4 regions of the Mesorhizobium sp. WSM4816 genome follow, and region 4 is predicted to be linked to each of the others. Evidence: predicted binding sites of a transcription regulator. Region 4 holds the regulator's gene; each other region holds the start of a gene.
What was found. The regulator PhoB, encoded in region 4, activates phosphate uptake and scavenging genes when phosphate is short. The targets are predictions, from matches to a motif close to TGTCATNNANCTGTCAT.
Positions count from the first base shown of each region.

Region 1: AC0L3H_RS06440 (acetoacetate decarboxylase) is a predicted target of PhoB. The motif match lies at 2,457-2,473, and genes of this name have one in related genera.
Region 2: AC0L3H_RS06965 (ceramide glucosyltransferase) is a predicted target of PhoB. The motif match lies at 2,239-2,255, and genes of this name have one in related genera.
Region 3: AC0L3H_RS18210 (esterase-like activity of phytase family protein) is a predicted target of PhoB. The motif match lies at 1,761-1,777, and genes of this name have one in related genera.

Region 1 covers NZ_JBVVQR010000004.1:36,009-41,497, reverse strand. The annotation lists gene AC0L3H_RS06450 (cold-shock protein) at 157-621, shown strand; gene ligD (non-homologous end-joining DNA ligase) at 1,145-2,152, shown strand; gene AC0L3H_RS06440 (acetoacetate decarboxylase) at 2,644-3,396, shown strand; gene AC0L3H_RS06435 (CoA transferase subunit A) at 3,583-4,281, shown strand; gene AC0L3H_RS06430 (3-oxoacid CoA-transferase subunit B) at 4,295-4,924, shown strand; partial or broken gene AC0L3H_RS06425 (response regulator) at 4,962-5,091, shown strand.
Region 2 covers NZ_JBVVQR010000004.1:158,156-163,644, forward strand. The annotation lists gene AC0L3H_RS06960 (O-succinylhomoserine sulfhydrylase) at 1-919, shown strand, start outside; gene AC0L3H_RS06965 (ceramide glucosyltransferase) at 966-2,120, opposite strand; gene apaG (Co2+/Mg2+ efflux protein ApaG) at 2,378-2,770, shown strand; gene AC0L3H_RS06975 (Hsp33 family molecular chaperone) at 2,851-3,861, opposite strand; gene argF (ornithine carbamoyltransferase) at 4,024-4,935, opposite strand; gene AC0L3H_RS06985 (aspartate aminotransferase family protein) at 4,952-5,489, opposite strand, start outside.
Region 3 covers NZ_JBVVQR010000016.1:38,122-43,610, forward strand. The annotation lists gene AC0L3H_RS18210 (esterase-like activity of phytase family protein) at 1-1,700, opposite strand, end outside; gene AC0L3H_RS18215 (glycoside hydrolase family 25 protein) at 1,852-2,868, opposite strand; gene AC0L3H_RS18220 (hypothetical protein) at 3,087-3,335, opposite strand; gene AC0L3H_RS18225 (GFA family protein) at 3,455-3,853, opposite strand; gene AC0L3H_RS18230 (alpha/beta fold hydrolase) at 4,041-4,997, opposite strand; gene AC0L3H_RS18235 (SRPBCC family protein) at 5,024-5,489, opposite strand, start outside.
Region 4 covers NZ_JBVVQR010000006.1:182,549-188,037, reverse strand. The annotation lists gene pstA (phosphate ABC transporter permease PstA) at 1-1,583, shown strand, start outside; gene pstB (phosphate ABC transporter ATP-binding protein PstB) at 1,596-2,411, shown strand; gene phoU (phosphate signaling complex protein PhoU) at 2,447-3,154, shown strand; gene phoB (phosphate regulon transcriptional regulator PhoB) at 3,171-3,860, shown strand; gene AC0L3H_RS10295 (ROK family protein) at 3,981-5,228, opposite strand.

The DNA of each region.
Region 1 (5,489 bases), on a different contig from region 4:
ATTTTAGTCGAGACGATCACGGGCAAGTATAGAGACCAACGCGAGCCACGTAGGCGTCGGTATGTCGATGACCCGGTTTCCTTTTCGGAACGGACTTCCGAACCGAGCTACTTTCAACGCCCGTCGACCGCAACGGCAGAGCCTGTCGATGCCGAGGTGATCTGGTTCAATACCAGCAAGGGTTTCGGCTTCGTCAAACTGTCCGATGGCACGGAGGCTTATCTCCACATCCGAGTGTTGGAGGCTGCCGGAAGCCGCGCTGTTGCCGAAGGGACACGTCTCAAGGTCGCGGTTGAAGAAAGTCCAAGAGGTCGTCAGGTCGTGCACGTGCTGGAGATCAGCGATCAGATCGTGAAAACGCCGGCAGATGCGCACCTTGCCGAGGGGTCCATCGCCGGTAAGGGTGGTGCGCAGTTGGAGAGCGAGGGCACGGTCAAGTGGTACAATCCCGAAAAAGGCTTCGGCTTCATTGCTCCCGATAACGGTGAGAAGGACGTTTTCGTTCATGCCACCGCGTTGAACCGCTCAGGGCTCAGCGTGCTGGTGGAGGGACAGAAAGTGTTTGTCGAATGCGGGCACGGCAAGAAAGGCCTGGAAGTCCGGAGCATTCGCCTCGCCTAGAAGCCAATACGTTGGCCAAGGGCCAAATTGCCGCTCATCAAAAGAAAAGCCCACTGCCGGGAAGTGGCAGTGGGCTCGATTTGAAATGCAGCGCGGGAGGAGGTGCGCCGCACTCAGCGCCGGCATCGCATCTGGGAGGAGTAGATGGCCGACAACATGATCATATCGATCGCCCAGATATTGCAATGCACAAATTACCTATCGCATTTGCGAAGGCGTTTCCTGGGTGTAAGCATCGACATTGTCACGAAAGATCCACCCACCAATCGTTGCAATAGCTGATGGCTTAGAGATTTATGGTGTTGGTCATTTTGCTCTCATTTGCGTTGTTGCAAGGAGGGCAGAATACTATGCCGAGCCAGCGGCCGTTCTTATCAAAAAGTCCCGTGGTTCAGGCAGCTTAATCGGCATAGTTGCCGGCTCATCGACGGCATCAAGGTGAAGACCCGCGATCCGATAGAAGCTGCAGCTGATATACCGTATGATGTGGTAGTCTGGCCCGCATGACGACGCTTCATCTCAATTGGCGCAGAAGACGGTGAGTCCGGCAAAGCCGAATAAAACGCATCCGCCGAAATGGATCGAGCCTCAGCTGACGCGCCTGGTCGACGAACCGCCCAACGGCCCCGATTGGCTTCACGAAATCAAGTACGACGGATACCGCATGCACGCGCGGATCGACGGCAGCGACATCCGCTTGCTCACCCGCACCGGCCTCGATTGGTCGCATCGCTATCAAGCGACGATAGCGGCCCTAAGCGCGCTCCCGGTGAAAGAGGCATATGTCGATGGGGAGCTGTGCGCCATTCGGGCAGACGGCGTCACCTCCTTCAGCCGCCTGCAGGCCGCTATGGACGAGGGCCGCACGAGCGATCTTGTCTTCTTTGCTTTCGATCTTCTGTTCCTGAACGGAGAAAGCATTGCGAAGCTGCCGCTCATCGACCGCAAGGCGCGACTCGAAGGCCTGTTTTCGACCGACATGCCTGGACTGCGCTTCAGCGATCACGTGATCGGCGACGGGCCTGTGTTCCGCAAGCACGCCTGTAGGCTTGCACTCGAGGGCGCTATCTCAAAGCGGATCGATAGCGCCTATGCATCCGGCAATCGCGGCCTATGGGTCAAGTCAAAGTGTCTCAACAGAGAGGAATTCATCGTCGTCGGCTGGACCGATCCGACTGGAAGCCGGCCGCATATCGGCTCGCTGCTTCTAGGCTACTACACCGATGATGGTCGTCTGATGTACGCGGGCCGCGCCGGCACGGCCATCACGGTTGCAGAGCTCAAGCGATTGGCTCGCCGGCTTGGGCCACTTCAGGCAACTCGAATGCCCCTCGACGTCCCACCGCCGCGCGAGAGCCGGTTCGGCTCGCCGCTTAAGCTGTCGCGCGAGCATTGGGTCAGGCCTGAAGTGGTGGTCGAGGTCACCTATCTCACCTGGACGGAAGACAATCTCCTGCGCCAGGTCTCGTACCAAGGCGAGCGTCAGGATAAGCCAGCCCGGCAGGTAGTGCGCTCCCCGCCCCATCCCTGATCGACATCGGGCGCCGTTTCGTTTCAAGTCACCCGACTTGCACTACCTGCAGTGTGCCGGGGGGAATGGCCTTGATCAGCGACTCCTAGCTGGTGACTCCGCACCGCCAGTGAATGCTTGTTTGCGTCGAACCGTTTGTAATTCGCTCAACTGAATTGATGCGCCCCCGTGGAACGGGATAAATCTGCAGGGGGACAGGAATGGTGCCCAGAGGTGCCCGAGCCGGTCGGTGCTTATTTCGAAGCCTCGGTAAACTCGCGCATATACACAAGCCCTAGGCGATGCCTGTGTCGCCGATGGCGCAATGGCAGGATGATTACAAAAAAGGACATCTCAAGACCTAATAGCTGAGCGGCCGTTGTAGCAAACCTGAAAAGATATCAATCAATCAAGGGATTACCGGCTTGGCATGCTCCTTGCGAGGTTCATGCAGATCTTAGCAGTGAAGCATCCTTATCCGGGATGCACCGCTCACCGGGGAGGTAGAAGCCTTGAAATCCAAAGATGTGCGTGCCCAAGCCTATTCGATGCCGCTGACAAGCCCCGCCTACCCGACGGGGCCATATCGCTTCGTGGACCGCGAGTACCTTATCATCACCTACCGGACGGACCCCGACCGGCTACGCGCCCTAGTCCCTCAGCCACTCGAATTCGATGATCCCTTGGTAAAGTTTGAGTTCATTCGAATGCCCGACTCTGCGGGTTTCGGGAGCTATATTGAGTCCGGCCAGGTCATTCCCGTTAGGTTTAACGACGTGATCGGCGGCTATTCGCATGCCATGTATTTGGACGACGGACCGCCAATTTTGGGTGGCCGTGAGTTGTGGGGATTCCCGAAGAAATACGCACATCCTGCGTTGGAGCTCTATGGAGACACACTGGTCGGCACCCTCGACTACGGCCCGGTCCGGATCGCAACAGGCACCATGGGCTTTAAACATTGGGCGCTCGACCACAGCGAGGTGCTGGCCTCGCTGTGTCAGCCGACATTCCTCCTGAAGATTATTCCGCATGTCGATGGCAGCCTGCGCGTCTGCGAGTTGGTACGCCTTAAGATGGAGGACGTGACATTGAAGGGCGCATGGGGTGCTCCCGCAGGCTTGGACTTACGGTCGCATGCACTCGCGCCGATTGCAGAACTGCCGGTTCTGGAGGTCGTTTCAGCCGCCCATTTCATCGCGGATCTGACACTCGGCCTCGGGACAATTGTTCACGACTATCTGGCGGAGCCGCAGGCGGCGTGAACCCGAAGTCAAGGTGATCAGAAAACGACCAGCATGTAGGTCGGGCAACAAAGAAAGTGGCTCTCTCGAAGCAGCATCAGGCCGTTGCGGAAAGTTTTCCATGTGCCGTTCGCGGACGGGTTGGCCGTGCGACGACTGTTGCGATGACGATGAGCCCATCTGGTAAAGCTGGATCGGAGTGATGACGTGCAAAAAGTATTTAGCAGCCCTGCTTCGGCACTTGAAGGGCTTTTGTTCGATGGAATGTGCATAGCGGCTGGCGGCTTTGGCCTCTGTGGTATTCCCGAGCTTTTGATCAGCGCTGTTCTGCAAGCTGGTACCAAGGACCTTACGATAGCCTCGAACAACTGCGGCGTCGACGACTTCGGGCTTGGTGTCCTGTTGAGGAGGAGGCAAGTCAAGAAGATGATCTCGTCTTATGTCGGCGAGAACGCCGAGCTTATGCGCCAGTATCTGAGCGAAGAGCTGGAGCTTGAGTTCAACCCGCAGGGAACGCTCGCCGAACGAATGCGTGCCGGTGGTGCCGGTATCGCAGGGTTCTACACGAAGACAGGTGTCGGCACGGTTGTAGCCGACGGCAAGGAGCATAAGACCTTCAAAGGCGAAACGTATTTGCTCGAGACTGGCATCGTCGCGGATCTCTCGATAGTCAAGGCCTGGAAGGCTGACACGTCCGGCAATCTCGTATTCCGCAAGACAACTCGCAACTTCAATCCTCCCGCGGCGACCTGCGGCAACATCTGCGTCGCGGAGGTCGAGGAGATCGTTCCTGTTGGCGGCCTCGATCCCGATCAGATCCACCTGCCGGGAATCTACGTGCATCGCCTGGTCCAGGGCGAGCATGAGAAACGGATCGAACAACGCACGACGCGTGCGGCGGCTTGAGGGGAGAGAAAAAATGGCCTGGGACAGAAACCAAATGGCGGCGCGGGCTGCACGAGAACTTGAAGACGGCACTTACGTCAATCTCGGCATCGGCATTCCCACGTTGGTCGCCAATTACATTCCGGACGGCATCCATGTAACGCTGCAGTCGGAGAACGGCCTGCTTGGTATTGGTCCATTCCCGACCGAGGAGGAGATCGACGCCGATCTTATCAATGCCGGCAAACAAACGGTGACCGCACTGCCAGATTCCGCCTTCTTCGACTCGGCGCAGAGCTTTGCAATGATCCGCGGCGGCAAGATCGCCATGGCTATCCTCGGCGCCATGGAAGTAGCCGAGAACGGTGACTTAGCGAATTGGATGATCCCCGGGAAGCTGGTGAAGGGCATGGGTGGAGCAATGGATCTGGTCGCCGGCGTCAAGCGCGTCGTCGTGGTCATGGACCACACCAACAAGCCGGGGAAGTCTAAAGTGTTGAAGGCGTGCACTCTGCCACTGACCGGCAAATCGGTTGTCAACAGAATCATCACGAACCTTGGCGTTTTAGATGTCGTTGAAGGAGGCCTGAGGCTGGTGGAGGTCGCCAATGGCGTAACCGAAAGCGAACTGCGCAACGCAACGGAGGCGACGATCGTTAACTGATCGGCGGTCCCAGAACGCACGTTCAAGCCCACAAAACCGAAAATGGCGCCAGAGCGGGCTTCGATATTCCGATGTTCATCCTCTCCTGCCGCACCGACGAGGCTGGTATCGTCTCGGGCCTCGAACTCGGCGCCGACGATTATGTCACCGAGCCGGTCGGTACGAAATAGCTCGTCGCGCGAATCTGCGTGGCGCTTCGAAGCTTGCCCCTTTGCCACGCGGCTAACAGCCCGTCTTTCCCAGGGACGTCGGTTCTCGGAATATCGGGCGGCGTAAACACGGCAACCCGCACCACCGCGGTGGTGAACGCGCTGTCAAGGCGGTCGCGTTGCGCGTGCCGGCGGACACCGGTCTGATCGAGATTACCGAGGCGACACCCTCGCTTTTCGCCGGGGCTATCCCGCGACGCACTCGGTGCATCCGGAGAAGGGATCATCCAGCGCGTCGAGAAGGCCGATCTGCTCGTGGTTGGAACGCCTGTTTATCGAGCATCCTACACCGGTGCCCTCAAACACCTGTTCGATCTCGTCGATACGTGCGCTGACGGGCAAGACCGTGCTGCTCG
Region 2 (5,489 bases), on a different contig from region 4:
GGTGACGGCGGCGTTGCTGTGCAGTGCCCGGGCCGGCGACCACATCGTGGCGGCGCGCGCGCTGTTCGGCTCCTGTCGCTGGGTGGTCGAGACGCTGGCGCCGAAATACGGCATCGAGGCGACGCTGGTCGACGGCACCGACATCGCCAATTGGGAAAAGGCGGTCAGGCCCAACACCAAGTTGTTCTTCCTTGAAAGCCCGACCAATCCAACGCTGGAGGTCGTCGACATCGCAGCTGTGGCCTCGCTTGCCGATTCGATCGGCGCGCGGCTGATCGTCGACAACGTTTTTGCCACGCCCTTGCAGCAGAAGCCGTTGCAACTCGGCGCCCATATCGTCGTGTATTCGGCGACCAAGCACATCGACGGTCAGGGGCGCTGCCTCGGCGGCATCATCCTGTCGGACAAGAAGTGGATCGACGAGAATTTGCACGACTACTTCCGCCACACCGGTCCCAGCCTCTCGCCCTTCAATGCCTGGACGCTGCTGAAGGGCTTGGAGACGCTGCCGCTGCGCGTGCGCCAGCAGACGGAAAGTGCCGGCCGGATCGCGGACTTCCTCGCCGAGCGATCGGAAATTGTCCGCGTCATCTATCCCGGCCGCGCCGATCACCCGCAGGCGGCGATCGTCAAGAAGCAGATGTCGGGCGGCTCGACGCTGATCTGCCTCGACGTCAAGGGAGGCAAGCAGGCGGCCTTCGCCTTCCAGAACGCGCTCGATGTCGTGCTGATCTCCAACAATCTCGGTGACGCCAAGAGCCTGATCACCCATCCGGCGACGACGACACACAAGAATCTGAGCGACGAGGCGCGGGCCGAACTTGGCATCGGGCCAGGCACGCTCAGGCTGTCCGTCGGACTGGAGGACACTGACGACCTGCTCGAAGACATCGAGCAGGCCTTGAAAGCCGCCAGGTAGGGATACGCGCCGAACTGCTGCGCTCTGATCTGCAAAGCAGGCGGGGTCAGGCGCCCGACGGCGTCTCTTCCAATTCCGCAACGGCGCTGGTTTGGATGGTCATCGTGTTGCCGCGCCAGTCGACGGCACCGCTGAGCCAGCCGCGCACCCAGATGGCGGGAAGCATCACGTCCCGCGCAACCATCGCCGGCATCATGCGCAGCGACAGGTGCCAGCCCTTGGCCGAGGCGAGAGCGCATTCCGGCAGATAGGCGACTATCAGCACGGCGATGGCGGTAGCCGGCAGGCTGAAACCGGCGCCTGCTGCCGCAACCAGCGCAAGCACCAGCGGCGGCGCCGCTCCGATCAGGATCTCGGGCGCGAAAAACAGTGGGAAGGTGACGCGACGGAGGCGTGCCCAGCGGGCCTGGCGCGACCAGATTTCGCCAAATGTGCGCAAGCCGAGCGGCTGTTCGAAGGGCGCGGCAACGAGATTGACGCGCAGTCCGAGCCCGTTGACCAGCTTGGTCGCGGCGGCATCCTCGGCAATCTCGGCGGCAAGCGCACGGATGCCGCCATTGGCGTCGAGCAATGGCTTGTTCCACAGCATGCTCTTGCCCTGGGCGAAACCGAGGCCGAGCGCCTCGCCGGTATATTGCCAGCGCGCCTGCAGCGTGTTGAGGAAAGCGCATTCGACCTCCGCCCAGAACCCGTCCGGCCGCGAGGCGATCGGCGTCGAGCAGACGAGGCCGGTGTCCTGCCGCCATGCCGTCATCAGATGCTGGACATAGTCCCTCGGCATCAGGACGTTGGAATCGGCAAGGATGACCCAGTGGTGGCGCGCGGCCTCCCAGGCCTTCACGCAATTGTTGAGTTTCGGATTGCCGCTGATGCGGTCGTCGCCGACCAGCAGCCGGGCCGGCACGGCCGGAAAGCGGGCTATCGCATCGGTGATCGGCCCGACCACCGGGTCGTCGGCATGGGCGACGCAGAAAATGAGCTCATAGTGCGGCCAATCGAGCGAGAAGGCGCGCTCGAGCGTCTCCTCGGTAAACGGCTCGACGCCGCGCGACGGCACGACGATCGACACCGGCGGCGCCTCGACGGCTGGCGGCGTGATCCTGCCAGGCCGCTTCAGCTTCAACGAAGCGAGCAGGATGCTGGCGAGATTGACAACAAGCAGAGCTATGGAAAGCAAGGCGGCTGTGACTGTCAATTCCATCAATATCTGGTCGCTCCAGAAAAAACCGGCCGCATGAAGCCGTTTTCAACAGTTCGACAGAATGCTGAGTCGCCCGGCCCTGCACACCATCCCCGGCCCTGCACACCATCATTGTCACGTGTCACTTAAATGACATTGTTGTTCGGCACCTGCGCTTAACAAATTCGGGCAACGATGGCAGACACCGAGGGGACGCACCCCGTTGACCGAACTGCGGAGAGGGTCGAATGTTCCGTCTGCATAGTGTGGAGTGATTTATGTACAGCGCCGTCACGCGCGACATCGAAGTGCAGGTCAGGCCGTTCTATCTGGAAGATCGCTCCGACCCGCCGGAGAACCGCTATGTCTGGGGCTACCAGGTGACCATCGACAACCAGTCGGATGAATTCGTGCAGCTTCTGTCGCGCTATTGGCAGATCACCGACGGCACCGGCCGGGTCGAAGAGGTGCGCGGCGCCGGCGTTGTCGGCGACCAGCCTGAACTCAATCCCGGCGATAGTTATCAGTATACGTCTGGCTGCCCACTCTCGACGCCATCCGGCATCATGGTCGGCCACTACACGATGCGCAATAAGCGGGGTGAGACGTTCGACGTCGCCATCCCCGCCTTTTCGCTCGACCTGCCGGGCACGCGGCGGACGGTGAACTGAGGCTCACTTGGGCTTCTCGCCCCAGGGCGAGGGGCGAGAAACCAAGCTCTGCGAAGGCACCGAGGCAGCACTGACGCCGGCTATTGAGCCGCAGCAAATTCCGCCGGGTCGAAGTCATATTGCTTCGAGCAGAATTCGCAGGCGACGTGAATGCCGCCATCCTCGGTGCTGTCCCTGATCTCGTCGGCGGAGAAGCCTCCAAGAATGCCGCGGATCTTCTCCCTGGAGCATGAGCACTGGTCGGCTACCGGCACGCCGCCGAAGACGCGCACGCCGTGCTCGTGGAACAGCCGGTAAAGCAACCGCTCGGCGCCGATCGTCGGGTCGATCAGTTCCGTCGGCTCGATGGTGCCAAGCAACGCCAGCAGTTCCTGCCAGGAATTGTCGGCCGGATCATGGATCTCCTCGCGCGGATCGCCGTCGCCACCCGGAAGGTCGGGCACGCGCATGCGCTCCGCCGATTGCGGCAGGAACTGTGCCAGGATGCCACCGGCGCGCCATTGCTCGCGGGCACCGCCGATGCCGGGCGTCAACAGCTTGGCCACCGAAAGCCTGAGATCGGTCGGGATCTGCTCCGACTGCCGGAAATAGGTGCGGGCGGCCTCCTCCAGCGTCTCGCCGTCGAGTTGGACGATGCCCTGATAGCGCTGCGTGTGGGCGCCCTGGTCGATAGTCAGCGCCAGCACACCGCTGCCGAGCAGCGTCCGCTGCGAGGTCTCGCCGGCAGAAATCAGTGCCTCCAGCCGGTCGGCGTCGAAGCGGGCATAGGCGCGCAGCGCATGCGGCGTGGAAAAATCCGCCACCAGCATGTCGACCGGCCCGTCGGTGCGGGTCTGCAGGATAAACTTGCCTTCGAACTTGAGCGAGGTGCCGAGCAGCACCGTCAGCACGCAGGCTTCCGCCAGCAGGCGGGCGACCGGCTCGGGATAGTCATGACGGCTGAGGATCGCGTCGAGCATCGGCCCGAGCTGGACGGTGCGGCCGCGCACGTCGAGCGGGCCGACCTCGAAGGGCACGACATGATCGTCGCCGGCGTAGCCGAATTCGCCGAGTTTGGGTTGATGTTCAGCCAATTGACGGGTTTCCAACATGACAAAGCTCCGGGGCGCGGCGATGCCGCCCTCCGGGGCGCATGCGTCGAAACGCGCTCGATTTGCGTGATGCGCCTGAGATAGGCATCACGCACTCCCGGATCAAGGCGGCCGGGATCAAGGCGGCCCGGATCACGGTGACCAGGATCACAGCAGCCCGGATCAAGCGCCGAGGCACCAGGCCAAAACCGCCTTCTGGGCGTGGAGCCGGTTCTCGGCCTCGTCGAACACCACCGAATGCGGGCCGTCGATGACTTCGTCGGTGACCTCCTCGCCGCGATGCGCCGGCAGGCAGTGCATGAACAACGCGTCGGGCTTTGCCTTCGCCATCAGTGCCGCATTGACCTGATAGGGTGAGAAGACATTGTGGCCGCGAGCACGGTGCTCCTGGCCCATCGACACCCAGCAATCGGTAACGACACAGTCGGCCTCGTGGACGGCCTCCTCGGGCGAGCGGGTGAAGTTCAACTTGCCGCCATGCGCCCTCGACCAGTCGACATGCTTCTGCGCCGGCTCGCTGCCTTCCGGCACGGCCACGTTGAGGTTGAAGCGGAACCGCGCCGAGGCCTCCAGCAGCGAATGCAGCACGTTGTTGCCGTCGCCGGTCCAGGCGATGGTCTTGCCGGCGACCGGGCCGCGATGCTCCTCGAAGGTCATGATGTCGGCCATCAGCTGGCAGGGATGGGTGTCGTCGGTCAACCCGTTGATGACGGGGACGGTCGCGTTCTCGGTCAGCTCCAGCAGCCGGTCATGCGACGTGGTGCGGATCATGATCGCATCGACATAGCGCGACAGCACCTTGGCCGTGTCGGCGATGGTTTCGGAGCGGCCGAGCTGCATCTCGGCGCCGGTCAGCATGATGGTCTCGCCGCCGAGCTGGCGCATGCCGACGTCGAAGGACACGCGCGTGCGCGTCGACGGCTTGTCGAAGATCATCGCCAGCACCTTGCCTTCAAGCGGTTTTGTCCACTCGCCAGCCTTGAGCCTTGCCTTTCGCACGACGGCATCGTCCAGCATAAGGCGCAGATCGCCCTCGGAAACGGCGGAAAGATCGGTGAAATGGCGAAGGCTCATGTGGGTCTTCCGACTGTTATTTCGCCGCAGCCGCGGCGATGGCGTCCGACAGGCCCCGGGCGCCGGCGCGGATGCGGTCGAGCGCCGCATGGATCTCGGCGTCGGTGACGGTGAGCGGCGGCAGCAGGCGAAGAACGTTGTCGCCGGCCGGAACCGCCAGCAGATGCTGGTCGCGCAACGCCATGTTCACCTTGGTGTTGGGCGCGGCGCATTTCAGGCCAAGCATCAGGCCGCTGCCTCTGATGTCTTCAATGACATCGGGAAATTCGTCGGCGACACCCGCCAGCCCCTGCTTCAGCAGCAACGCCTTGCGCTGCACATCCTCCAGAAAACCGTCTGCCAGTACGACGTCGAGCACGGCGTTGCCGACCGCCATCGCCAGCGGATTGCCGCCGAAAGTCGTGCCGTGCACGCCGGCGGTCATGCCGACAGCGGCCTCGTCGGTGGCGAGGCAGGCGCCCACCGGGAAGCCGCCGCCGATGCCCTTGGCGACCGCCATGATGTCGGGCGTGACGCCAGCCCATTCATGCGCGAACAGTTTTCCGGTGCGGCCG
Region 3 (5,489 bases), on a different contig from region 4:
GCGGTGATGCCTTCGAGACCGAAGCGGCTCTGGTGGGCGAGCAGTTCCATCGGGAAGCCGATTTCCTGCTTGATCACGCCCTTGTCGTCGACGCGCAGGATGGCGTGCGGGACGAGCTTTGCCGGATCGCCTTCATTGGCCAGCCAGAAGCCGCCTTCACCGTCGGCGACAAGACCCTCGATGTCGAGCTTCTGTGCAGGATGGCCATCACGCGTGACGACGGTCTTGCCGGTGATCAGCGCCGGCGTCTGGGTGGCATCGATCTCGAAGATCGAGGGCGCGTTGGCGTAGAACGAGTCCGAGGCAGCGAACAGCTTGCCGGCAGCGTCGCCGGCGGCGAGCGCCGAAAGCGCGCCCCAGCCGAGCGGCGTGCCGTCTGCCGTGAGCTTTGCCGTGATCATCGGGTAAGCGGCGGGGCCTTCGGAGCGCTCGTAGATCATCACGTGCGAGCGGGCGAGCCCGTCCTCGACCAGGTCGGCCTCGTTGGCGGTGACCAGGAGATTGCGCGACGGGATCGCGACCAGGCCTTCCGGACCGATGCCGGACGGCAGGATCTGGGCAAACCCTGGCTCCGCACCGGTGTCCTTGTAGACGCCGACAACGGAGCCACGCTCCGAAGCGACGAACAGCAGCCTGTCCTCGCCGAACGTGCCGGTCTCGAGACCTTCCGGCTCGACGCCCTTCTTGTTGCGGTCGTCGGGATAATGGCCGGCATTGGCGACCTGGTACTCGAAGGACGGACCGGATTCGTAGAGCACCTCGCCCTTCTTGCTGAAGATCGTGAAACCGCGCGAGCCGCCCTTGTAGTCGCCTTCGTTGGCGACGGCGAGGCGGTCATTGTCGAGCCATTTCACGGCGTCGGGCTCGCGCGCGACGTTTTCGATCTTGCCATCGAAGGACAAGGCGCCGTTCTTCCTGGTGTCGATCTTGTCCAGAGTGGCCGAGCCTGCGGAGAAGTGCGTGACGATCGCGGCGGTTTCGGCGTTGACGATGGCGATGTGGTTATTTTCCTGCAGCGTGACCGCGATCTCGCCGGCCTCGTTGAAGGCGACGAATTCCGGCTCGGGATCTTCCCCGGCGACTTCGGCAATGCCCGCCAGGTTGACGGTTTTCATCGTCGCGCAATCAGGCTGGCCTTCGGCAAGCGTGAAAATCCTGAGGTCGCCGGCCGGCATCTGCGGAATTTCTCCGTCGTTCAGATCCTCGTCGCGCTCGTTCTCGATGGCGATGGCCAAAAACTTGCCGTCCTTGCTGAACGCCAGCGAGTCCGGCTGGCCGCCGAGGTCGCAGGTGCTTTCGATCGCCTTGGAGGCAAGATCGATAACGCTGAGGTTGCCCGAAGGCCTGGCTTTGCTTTCCGACGTGTTGACGCCGGCCAGCACCTTGCCGCCGATGACCACAACCGAGGTCGGCTCGCCTGCTATCTTGACGATGCCGCCGGCCTTGGGCGCCTTGGGATCGGCGATGTCGATGAAGCCGACCGCACCGAGCGGGCTATCGGAATAAACCAGCGTCATGCCGTCTTCGCTCGCCGTGATGATCTCGGACGAAGTCGGCGTGGTCTTCTCGACATCCGCCGGGAGGTTTCCGGCCACCGCGAAGCTCGCGACCCGGTTGAACATCATGTCGGCATGGGCCGGCAGCGAAACCGAGGCAGCAAGCGCTGCCGTCAGGACGAAAAGCGCGGAATGGCGGGGCACGGGTGGCGTCTCCTATTCGAATGGAAGCCACCTGATTTGCGGGAACGACATTTCAAGGCGATGACGGATCGATGACACTTCCGCGACAGGCGGTCAGGTCCGTCAATATTCACCTCATGCTGGCCTGCGAATGGGCGCTTTCCTCGGCCGCCTACTCCGCCTCGGCCACCATCTGCCGCCCGCCAGCCCAGTTCCGCCAGGCTCTCTCGTCGCCGTGGAAGACGTTGAGGTCGATGCGGCCCCTCACCCCATGCGACAGACCGGAGCCGGAATACTGCCAGAACACCCATTTGCGGCGGGGATAGACGTTTGACGGGTGCTGTGCCACCGCGCGCAGCCAGAATGGATAGTCCAGAAATGCGCCTCTGAGATTGTCGCGGTAGAAATCAGGCGCGGTGTAGATGATGGGCCGCTGGCCGTAGTGGCGCTCGAGCTTGTCCATGAACACCTGCATCTTCTCCAGCACCTTTTGCCGCGACGGCCGCCGCTTGCAGCTGGATTCGCCGTTCCACTCGACATCGATCACCGGCGGCAAGGCGCCCTCGACCCTCGGCACGTTGCGGATGAACCAGTCAGCCTGCTCACCAGCGGTGCGGCACCAGTAGAAGAAGTGATAGGCGCCGCGCTTGAGGCCGGCGGCGTCGGCATTGCGCCAGTTCTTCCTGAACATCGGGTCGAGGTGATCGCCGCCGTCGGTCGCCTTGATGTAGGCGAAGTTCGCGCCCTGCGCGCGCAGCTTCGCCCAGTTCACGTTGCCTTGCCAGCGCGAGACGTCGACGCCGTGAACGGCGAGGTGCCTGGGCGATGCCCTGCCGAAATTGATCGGCTTGGCGTCGCGGAAACGATAGCGCTGGACCGGCTCGGCGAGCATCGGTGCTGCCCGTGCCAGCCGCTTCGGCGCCACCAGGGCAATCGGCTCGACGGGTGGCTCGATGCTTTCGGCAGGCTCCGGAGTGGCCATGGCCACAGTCTGCTCCGTCGCCTCCTCCGGCGCGAAGTCGGGTTCGACATCGGCAGCGCCGACCGACGCCACCGGCGCGGGCGGCCGCACAACCGAACTGGTCGTCTCGCTGGACGGCACTTGCAGCGCGTCGACGCCGGACGTGGACGTGCAGCCGGCAAGGCAAAGTGACGCGATCGAGAAGATGACGACGCCTGATAACCGCATCTGGACCTGTACGCAGAACACAACAGACCGATGGCAAGACAACGCCGCCGGACAAACCAGTCCGGATTACTAACAAGAAATTACCAACAAAGTTTGAATCAAATTGTTAGGGCAGAGGGGCTGGGCAAGGCGCTCGCTCTATTACCGTAGCGGTGAGAGCCTGGAAACGCTGCAGGACCGAGAGGGCGCGAAGGATCGCGACGCCAGCAGGTCGCTGCCTAGCCGCACAACCATAGATTGTGGCAGCTCTCGGCTACCATATGAGCGGGCGGGACGGAGCGGTCGGTGCCAAGGCGATCAGAGTTGGGGCGATCGGTGACGGGATTGACCGGCGCATCATCATCCCGGCGAACCTTTTCTTCGAGCAGCGAGCGAAGCTCGGCCGGCTGCACGTGGTCACGCTCCATCACCAGCTTGACCATCGGATCGCTCAAAAGCTCATCCAGGGTGTTGATTCTGTCGTTCATCTGTCGCCTCCTTCGACTGCCGACCCGCAGGCAATAGATAGGCGGCAATGATGGCTCGCCAATGACGCTTTGCCGGCTATCTCGTGTCCCGGACGAAAAAATTTGGCACGCCCTGCGCCTCAGTTGGGCGGCGGGGCGCCTTCATATTGCGGCAGTCCGTCATCGAACTGCACCCAAGGCTGCTTCGAGGCGGTCCAGATATGCATCTGCGGCTTGAATATGGAAGGATCGTCGAGCGAGCCGGAGGTGACGCCGATGATGCCGGCGGAGTCGCGTCGGGAAAACATCGTCGTGCCGCAGCCCGGGCAGAAGCCGCGCTTGAGATCGGGCGAGGAATTCACCGTCGCCACCGGCCCGTCAATGGTCACATCGTCGATACGGAACAGCACGCGGGCGTTGAAGGCCGCGCCCAGCGCCTTCTGGCAAAGCCGGCAATGGCAGACGCGCTCGTTGATCGGCGCGGCCTCAGTGCGGTAGCGCACTGCCCCGCACAGGCAGCCACCCTGATATTTCGCCATTGCCTTAGCCCGTCTTTCTGAAGATTGGCAGGAAGGTAGCTGCCGGGATAGGAGCGTCAATTGAAAAGCTTTGATGGCGCCATCTGTTGGCGTGATGCGGCAGGCCGAATGTACGATCAGGCGCGATGCGCAACGAGCGTCGCCGGCCATCTCGCGGGAGGACGGCCGGCAGGCAGTTGTCAGGCGGTCAGTGCGTTTCTCTGACGATCTCGTCCCAGGTCTTGACCTTGGTCTCGCCATTGAGGAAGGGCAGTGCGGCGGCCACCAGTTCCGGCGCGAAAAACACGTCGTAGTGGGTGCGGTTCGGCAGGATGGCCAAGCGGTTCTGCGACAGGTTCTCGCGCATCCAGCCGGCGTCCTTCAGCCCGCCGCCGAGCATCTGATAGAACTTGATCTCATGCTCGGGCCGGTACATGTCGCTGTCGCCAAATATCAGCATGACCGGCATCTTCAGCTTCGCTACGTCGGCGGAGTAGTCGTAGTCCTTGCGCATATGGGTGCCCAGCTGGTCGAGCAGTTTTGGAAAATCCTGCGGGTGCGGCGCGACCGCCACGTAGGATTTGTACATCGGCGTGTCCTTCATCATGTCGGCCATCGCGGCGCCGACCTGCGCCTGCTGAGTACGCATGTCGGCATAGAAGCCGTCCGAGGCATAGCCGGTCGAGACCAGCACCAGCCGGCGCACTGTCTCGGGATGCTGGACGGCCATGCGGAAGGCGACGCCGCCGCCCAGCGAGTAACCCATGACGTCGACTTTGTCGTAGCCGAGCGCCTTGACGATCGCCGCCATGTCGTCGCCCATCGTTTCAAGGCTCAACGGCCGATCGCCGAGCGCGGTGCGGCCGTGACCATGCAGGTCGACGCCGATGACGGTGCGGTTCTCCGCAAGCTTCGGCAGGATCGGCGCGAACATGTCTGTGGTGCCGAGACCACCATGCAGCAGAAGCAGCGGCTCGCCCCGGCCATAGACGGCGTAATAATAATTCAGGCCGTTGATCGGCAGCAGGCCGGATTTCGCCGGCTTGGGCATGGCTTTCGTTTCGCTGGTCATGGACGGCTTTGCGTCCTCGGCTTTGCTGGCGCCCGGCGCGGCGAAGAGCGCCGCAGCCGAGGCGAAAATGGCGAAAAACATCGATCTGGACATGTCGGTCTCCTTGCGTCCCGCCGATATCAAAGCCGCCTGGCGACTTCTTCGAGCTGGTCGGCGCACTGGCCCCAGCCCTCGTGAAAGCCCATCTTCTCGTGCTCTTCGCGGTCAGTGACCGACCAATGCGCAACCCGGGCGATGTAGCGGGTCTTGCCCTCGCCCTCATCCTCAAAGGTCAGCATGACCGTCATGAACGGCTTTTCGGAAGGCTCCCAGGCCTTTGTATAGGCGTCGGTGAGAACGATCTTTTTGCCCGGCACGACTTCGAGGAAGACCCCGGGGTTCGGGAATTCGTTGCCGTCGGGACCGGCCATCACAACCAGGCTGGAGCCGCCGGTGCGTACGTCCATTTCGGCGCGCGGCGTCGTCCACGGCTTTGGCGCGAACCATTGCGTCACGAGCTTCGGCTCGGTCCAGCAGCGATAGACGTTCTCGCGCGGCGCATCGATGATGCGGGCGAGAACCAGTTCACGGTCGGAACTGGGGGCG
Region 4 (5,489 bases):
TCGGACGGCCGGTCAGCATTCATACCGACGATGCCGCGAAGGCGCGGCTGAAGGGCCGCTACCGCACGGAAACGTGGTTCAAATGGCTCGGCGCCGCGGCTGTCGCGTTGGCCGGCTTGTTCCTTGTGCTGCTCCTGTCGACGATCGTCACGCAGGCGATTCCGGCGCTGCGGCAGAACTATGTGACGCTGCCGATCGATCTTTCAGCAGCCAAGGTCGACCCGGCGAAACTCGATGAAGTGAACTACGACGCCATCGCTCAGGAAGCGCTTACGGCAAAATTTCCGGATGTGACGAGCCGCCAGGACAAGCGCCTGCTGCGCGGGCTGATTTCCACCGGCACAGGCGTGTTCCTGCGCAAGGATATTGCGGCTGATCCGGGGATGCTCGGAGGAACGGTGGACTATGCGGTTCCACTTGACGATTTTGCCGACCTCTATCTCAAGGGTTTGCTTGCCGACGTCGGTTCGGACGAAGCGATTTCGACAAGCGTCACGCCTTCGGGAACCAGCGGCGACATCGATCTGACCTTCGGCGACGATGCCATGCTGGCGCTGGCGCGCGGCCATGGTGCGACCGAGGGCGAAAACGGCATGTTTACGCTGACGAGCGGCGCGTCGTCGCTGCTGGTCGCGTTCAATGGCGGCACGGTCAAGCTGACCTCGCTGTCGCCTGCGGCCAACGGCACGGTGATCGCAAAAGGCACGGTGATCGAGGCGCTGGACAGCACGGCGCCCGCCGCGAGCGGCCAGGCATTCCTGCGCGTCATCGAGACGCCGGAAGCATCGCGAAAGATTTCGGACAAGGTGATCGTCTGGCTCGACACGCTGAAGAGCGCCGGCCTGATCGAAAGCCGGTTCAACTCGATCTTCTTCTTCACCGGCGCAAGCCGCGAGCCGGAATTGGCCGGTGTCTGGGGCGCGGTCGTCGGATCGTTCCTGACCATGATCGTAACCCTCGCCATCGCCTTCCCGATCGGCGTTTCAGCGGCGATCTATCTTGAGGAATTTGCGCCCAAGAACCGGCTGACGACGATGATCGAAGTGAATATCAACAATCTGGCGGCGGTGCCTTCGATCGTCTTCGGCCTGCTTGGACTTGCCGTATTCCTGAATTTCTTCGGCATGCCGCGCTCAGCCCCGGTGGTCGGCGGCATGGTGCTGGCGCTGATGACCTTGCCGATCATCATTATCGCCTCGCGCGCTTCGCTGCGCGCCGTGCCGCCGTCGATCCGCGAGGCGGCGCTTGGCATCGGAGCTTCCAAGGTCCAGACCGTATTCCATCACGTCCTGCCGCTGGCGATGCCGGGCATCATGACCGGCACCATCCTCGGAATGGCGCATGCGCTGGGCGAAACCGCGCCGTTGCTGATGATCGGCATGGTCGCCTTCATAGTCGACATTCCCGGCGGTTTCACCGATCCCGCAACGATCCTGCCGGTGCAGATATTCATGTGGGCGGATTTCCCGGAAGCGGGGTTCCAGCAGAAGACTTCGGCGGCGATTTTGATTTTGCTGGTGTTTTTGGTCATCATGAATGCCATCGCGGTGATACTGCGCAGGCGCTTCGAGCGGCGCTGGTAAGGAGTAGAGGATATGAACATCATGACGGAAGCCGGCGTCGAGCAGAAACTGAGCAGCGCAACCAACGCCCCTTCGATCAAGATGAAGGGCGAAAAGGTCTCCGTTCACTACGGCGAGAAGCGAGCACTGTTCGACGTCGATCTCGATGTCCGCGAGCATCAGGTGACGGCGTTGATCGGCCCATCGGGCTGCGGCAAGTCGACGTTCCTGCGTTGCCTGAACCGAATGAACGACACCATCGATATCGCGCGGGTGAGCGGCAAGATCACGCTCGACGGCGAGGATGTCTACGACCCGAAAATCGATGTCGTCGAGCTGCGAGCTCGCGTCGGCATGGTGTTCCAGAAGCCGAACCCGTTTCCGAAGTCGATCTACGAAAACGTCGCCTACGGTCCGCGCATCCACGGCCTGGCCAGGAGCAAGGCCGAGTTGGACGGCATCGTCGAATCGAGCCTGAAGAAGGCCGGCCTGTTCAACGAGGTCAAGGATCGCCTGCTCGAGTCGGGTACCGGCCTGTCCGGCGGACAGCAGCAGCGCCTGTGCATTGCGCGCGCCATCGCCGTGTCGCCGGAAGTGATCCTGATGGACGAGCCCTGTTCGGCGCTCGATCCGATCGCCACCGCCCGCGTCGAGGAACTGATCGACGAACTGCGCCAGAACTATACGATCGTCATCGTCACCCATTCGATGCAGCAGGCGGCGCGCGTGTCGCAACGCACGGCGATGTTCCATCTCGGCTATCTGGTCGAGGAGGGCGCGACCGACAAGATGTTCACCAACCCCGACGACAAGCGCACCCAGGACTACATCACCGGCCGGTTCGGCTGAGCGGTCCGGCGAATTTCGAACACGAGGACAGCACCATGGGTGAACACACCGTCGCATCTTTCGACGAGGAACTGGAGCACATCGACAGGCTGATCCGCGACATGGACGAGCTCGCCGCCGCAATGGTAGCGGCCTCGATCCGCGCGCTGCTTGCGTCGGACAATGCGATGGCGCAGCGCGTCGTCTCGGACGACGCCATCATGGATGCGCGGCAGCGCGAGCTCGACGACAGCGCCATCACGCTGATCGCCAAGCGGCAGCCGATGGCGCAGGATCTGCGCGCCGTGGTTGGCGCAATCCGCATGGCGGGCGATCTCGAGCGCATCGGCGATCTGGCCAAGAACATAGCCAAGCGGGTCAGCGCAGTCGGGCAGAGCGCGACGCCGCGTAATCTGTCGCACGGTATTGACGCGATGGCGGACCTCGTTCTTGTGCAGCTGCGCGGCGTGGTCGAGCACTATGTGTCGCGCGATGCCGGCGCGTTGAAGGAACTGCGCGCCGACGACCAGAAGATCGACGTGAAATACACGGCGGTTTTTCGCGAGCTCCTGACCTACATGATGGAGGATCCGCGTAACATCACCGCCTGCACGCACCTTCTGTTCTGCGCCAAGAATCTCGAGCGTATCGGCGATCACGTCACCAACATCGCCGAAAACGCCTACTTTGTCGTGACCGGGCAGCAATTGCCGGCGGATCGCCCGAAGCTCGACGAAACGACGATGTCGGCGCCGGCGACATGACAGGAGTGACCGGCCGATGATCGCGCCGCGCATCATGGTGGTGGAGGATGAAGAGCCGCTGGGCGTCCTCCTCCGTTATAATCTGGAATCCGAAGGCTATCAGGTCGAGGTGGTGACGCGCGGCGACGAGGCCGAAATCCGGCTGCAGGAAAACGTGCCCGATCTTTTGGTGCTCGACTGGATGGTGCCGGCGGTTTCCGGCATCGAGCTTTGCCGGCGGCTTCGGGTGCGCCCCGAAACCGAGCGGCTGCCGATCATCATGCTGACCGCTCGCGGCGAGGAGAGCGACCGGGTGCGCGGCCTTTCGACCGGAGCCGACGACTATCTGGTCAAGCCGTTCTCGACACCGGAATTCATGGCCAGGGTCAAGGCGCTGCTGCGCCGCGCCAAGCCGGAAGTGCTGTCCAGCGTGCTCAAGGTCGGCGACATCATGCTCGATCGTGAATCGCACCGGGTCTATCGCAAGAAGAGCGAGATCCGGCTCGGGCCGACCGAATTCCGGCTGCTCGAATTCATGATGCGCCACCCGGGCCGGGTCTTCTCGCGCAGCCAGTTGCTCGACAATGTCTGGGGCGAGACGATCTACATCGACGAGCGCACCGTGGACGTCCATGTCGGCCGGTTGCGCAAGGCGGTCAACAATGGTCGCATGCCCGATGTCATCCGCACCATCCGCGGCGCCGGCTATGCGATCAGGGAAGACTAGCTGATACCTGCGCTTCCGGCGTACCCCAAAGTACGCTCCGCTCCGGATCTCGGAACCCACCATTCTCGACTCGGCCTGACCTGAATCTCAACACACCCCAAGTCGCGACCCGGGAATCCTTCAAGCCACGTTCTTTCCGACCGAGCCGGCTCGTGCCTGGATGCTCGGCGCGAAAATCTCCTGGTCGACGAAGCTTAGCGCCCGCATGGCGCAGCCTTCGCGGATCAGCGGCAACTCGTTCGGCTCGGTGTCGAAGGAAATCGAACCCGAATGCTGGCCGCCGGCGGTCTGGGCGATGGCCTCGCGCAGCGCCGGCTCGATCAGGTCGAAGGCGGCAGCGCTGGCGCCGACCATGGCCACCGGCGCCGGATCGATCAGCGCAAACAGGCTGCCGAGCCCGAAGCCGAGCGCCTCGCCGGCCTTGCGGTAGGCTTCGCGCTCCGGTCCGTCCGTCTCGCGCGCCCGGGCCGCCAGTGCCCGCATCTCGGCGTCGCTGACATCGGCGACCGGCTCGGCGTTCTCGCTCAACAGCCTTGCGTTGCGCCAGATGGCGTAGTTGCCGGCATAAGCCTCGACGCAGCCGCGCCGCCCGCAGCGGCAAAGCGCGCCGCCCGGCCGATGGATCATGTGGCCGAATTCGCCGCCCGAGGAGTGGGTGCCGGTGAACAGCTCGCCCTTCAGCACCAGCCCCATGCCGATGCCGTGCGAGAGCAGGATGGCGATGAAATCGTCGCGGTAGCGATCCGGGTGGCGCCAGCGCAGCGCCACGGCCATCATGTTGCAGTCGTTCTCCATGATGGCCGGGATGCCGAACTCGCGTTCCAGAATGTCGGCGAAGGCGATGTTCGTCTGCGGCGTGATCGGCGACCACAACATGGCGCGCGCGTGGGAATCGGTGATGCCCTGGATCGCCAGCGCGATGCGGGCGACGCTTTGGACATCGAGGTCGGGATCTTCGAGCCGGCGTCGGACGATGGCGACACTTTCGCCGATCAGCGCGTCGCGCGACATGGTCAGCGTGTCCAGCCGGCGCTGGTCCTCGGCGACCACTTGTCCGGCATAATCGATGACGGCGACCGACAGGAAATTCAGCGACAACACGACGGCCAACACCGCAGCGGCTTGCGGATTGAGGCTGAGGCCGACCTGCGGCCGGCCGCGTTTCAGCGAAACCGTCTCGCTCGCCTTGCTCTCGGCCAGGATGCCTTCCTGGATCAGGTCGGCAGAGATCGCCGATATGGTCGAATGGCTGAGGCCGGTGGTCGCGGCGATCTCGGTCCGCGACGGCTGGCCTGCCCGGCGCACGGCCGAAATCACCATCGCCCGGTTGCGCCGGCGCAGATCGTCATGACGGATTCCCACCGACATTTTTTGTTTCCTCCTCATTGCCGCGGCCGCTCATGAATCGGAAGCCGTCGTGGTAATGTCCGACAAATACTGGCAGAAGCAGAAGGGGCTGTCATTATTTATTCCGAGCATCGAAAAAAAGCGCGAGAGGACGTCAAAATCCATCAGAATTGGTGTTGACAGTGCTTCGGCGTTGGACCAGTATTTTTTCGAGGCTCGAAAAAATAGAGCCTTTGTGCCGGCCTTCGGGCCAGTTGGTCGCGCCCTACGCGGCGCAGGGAG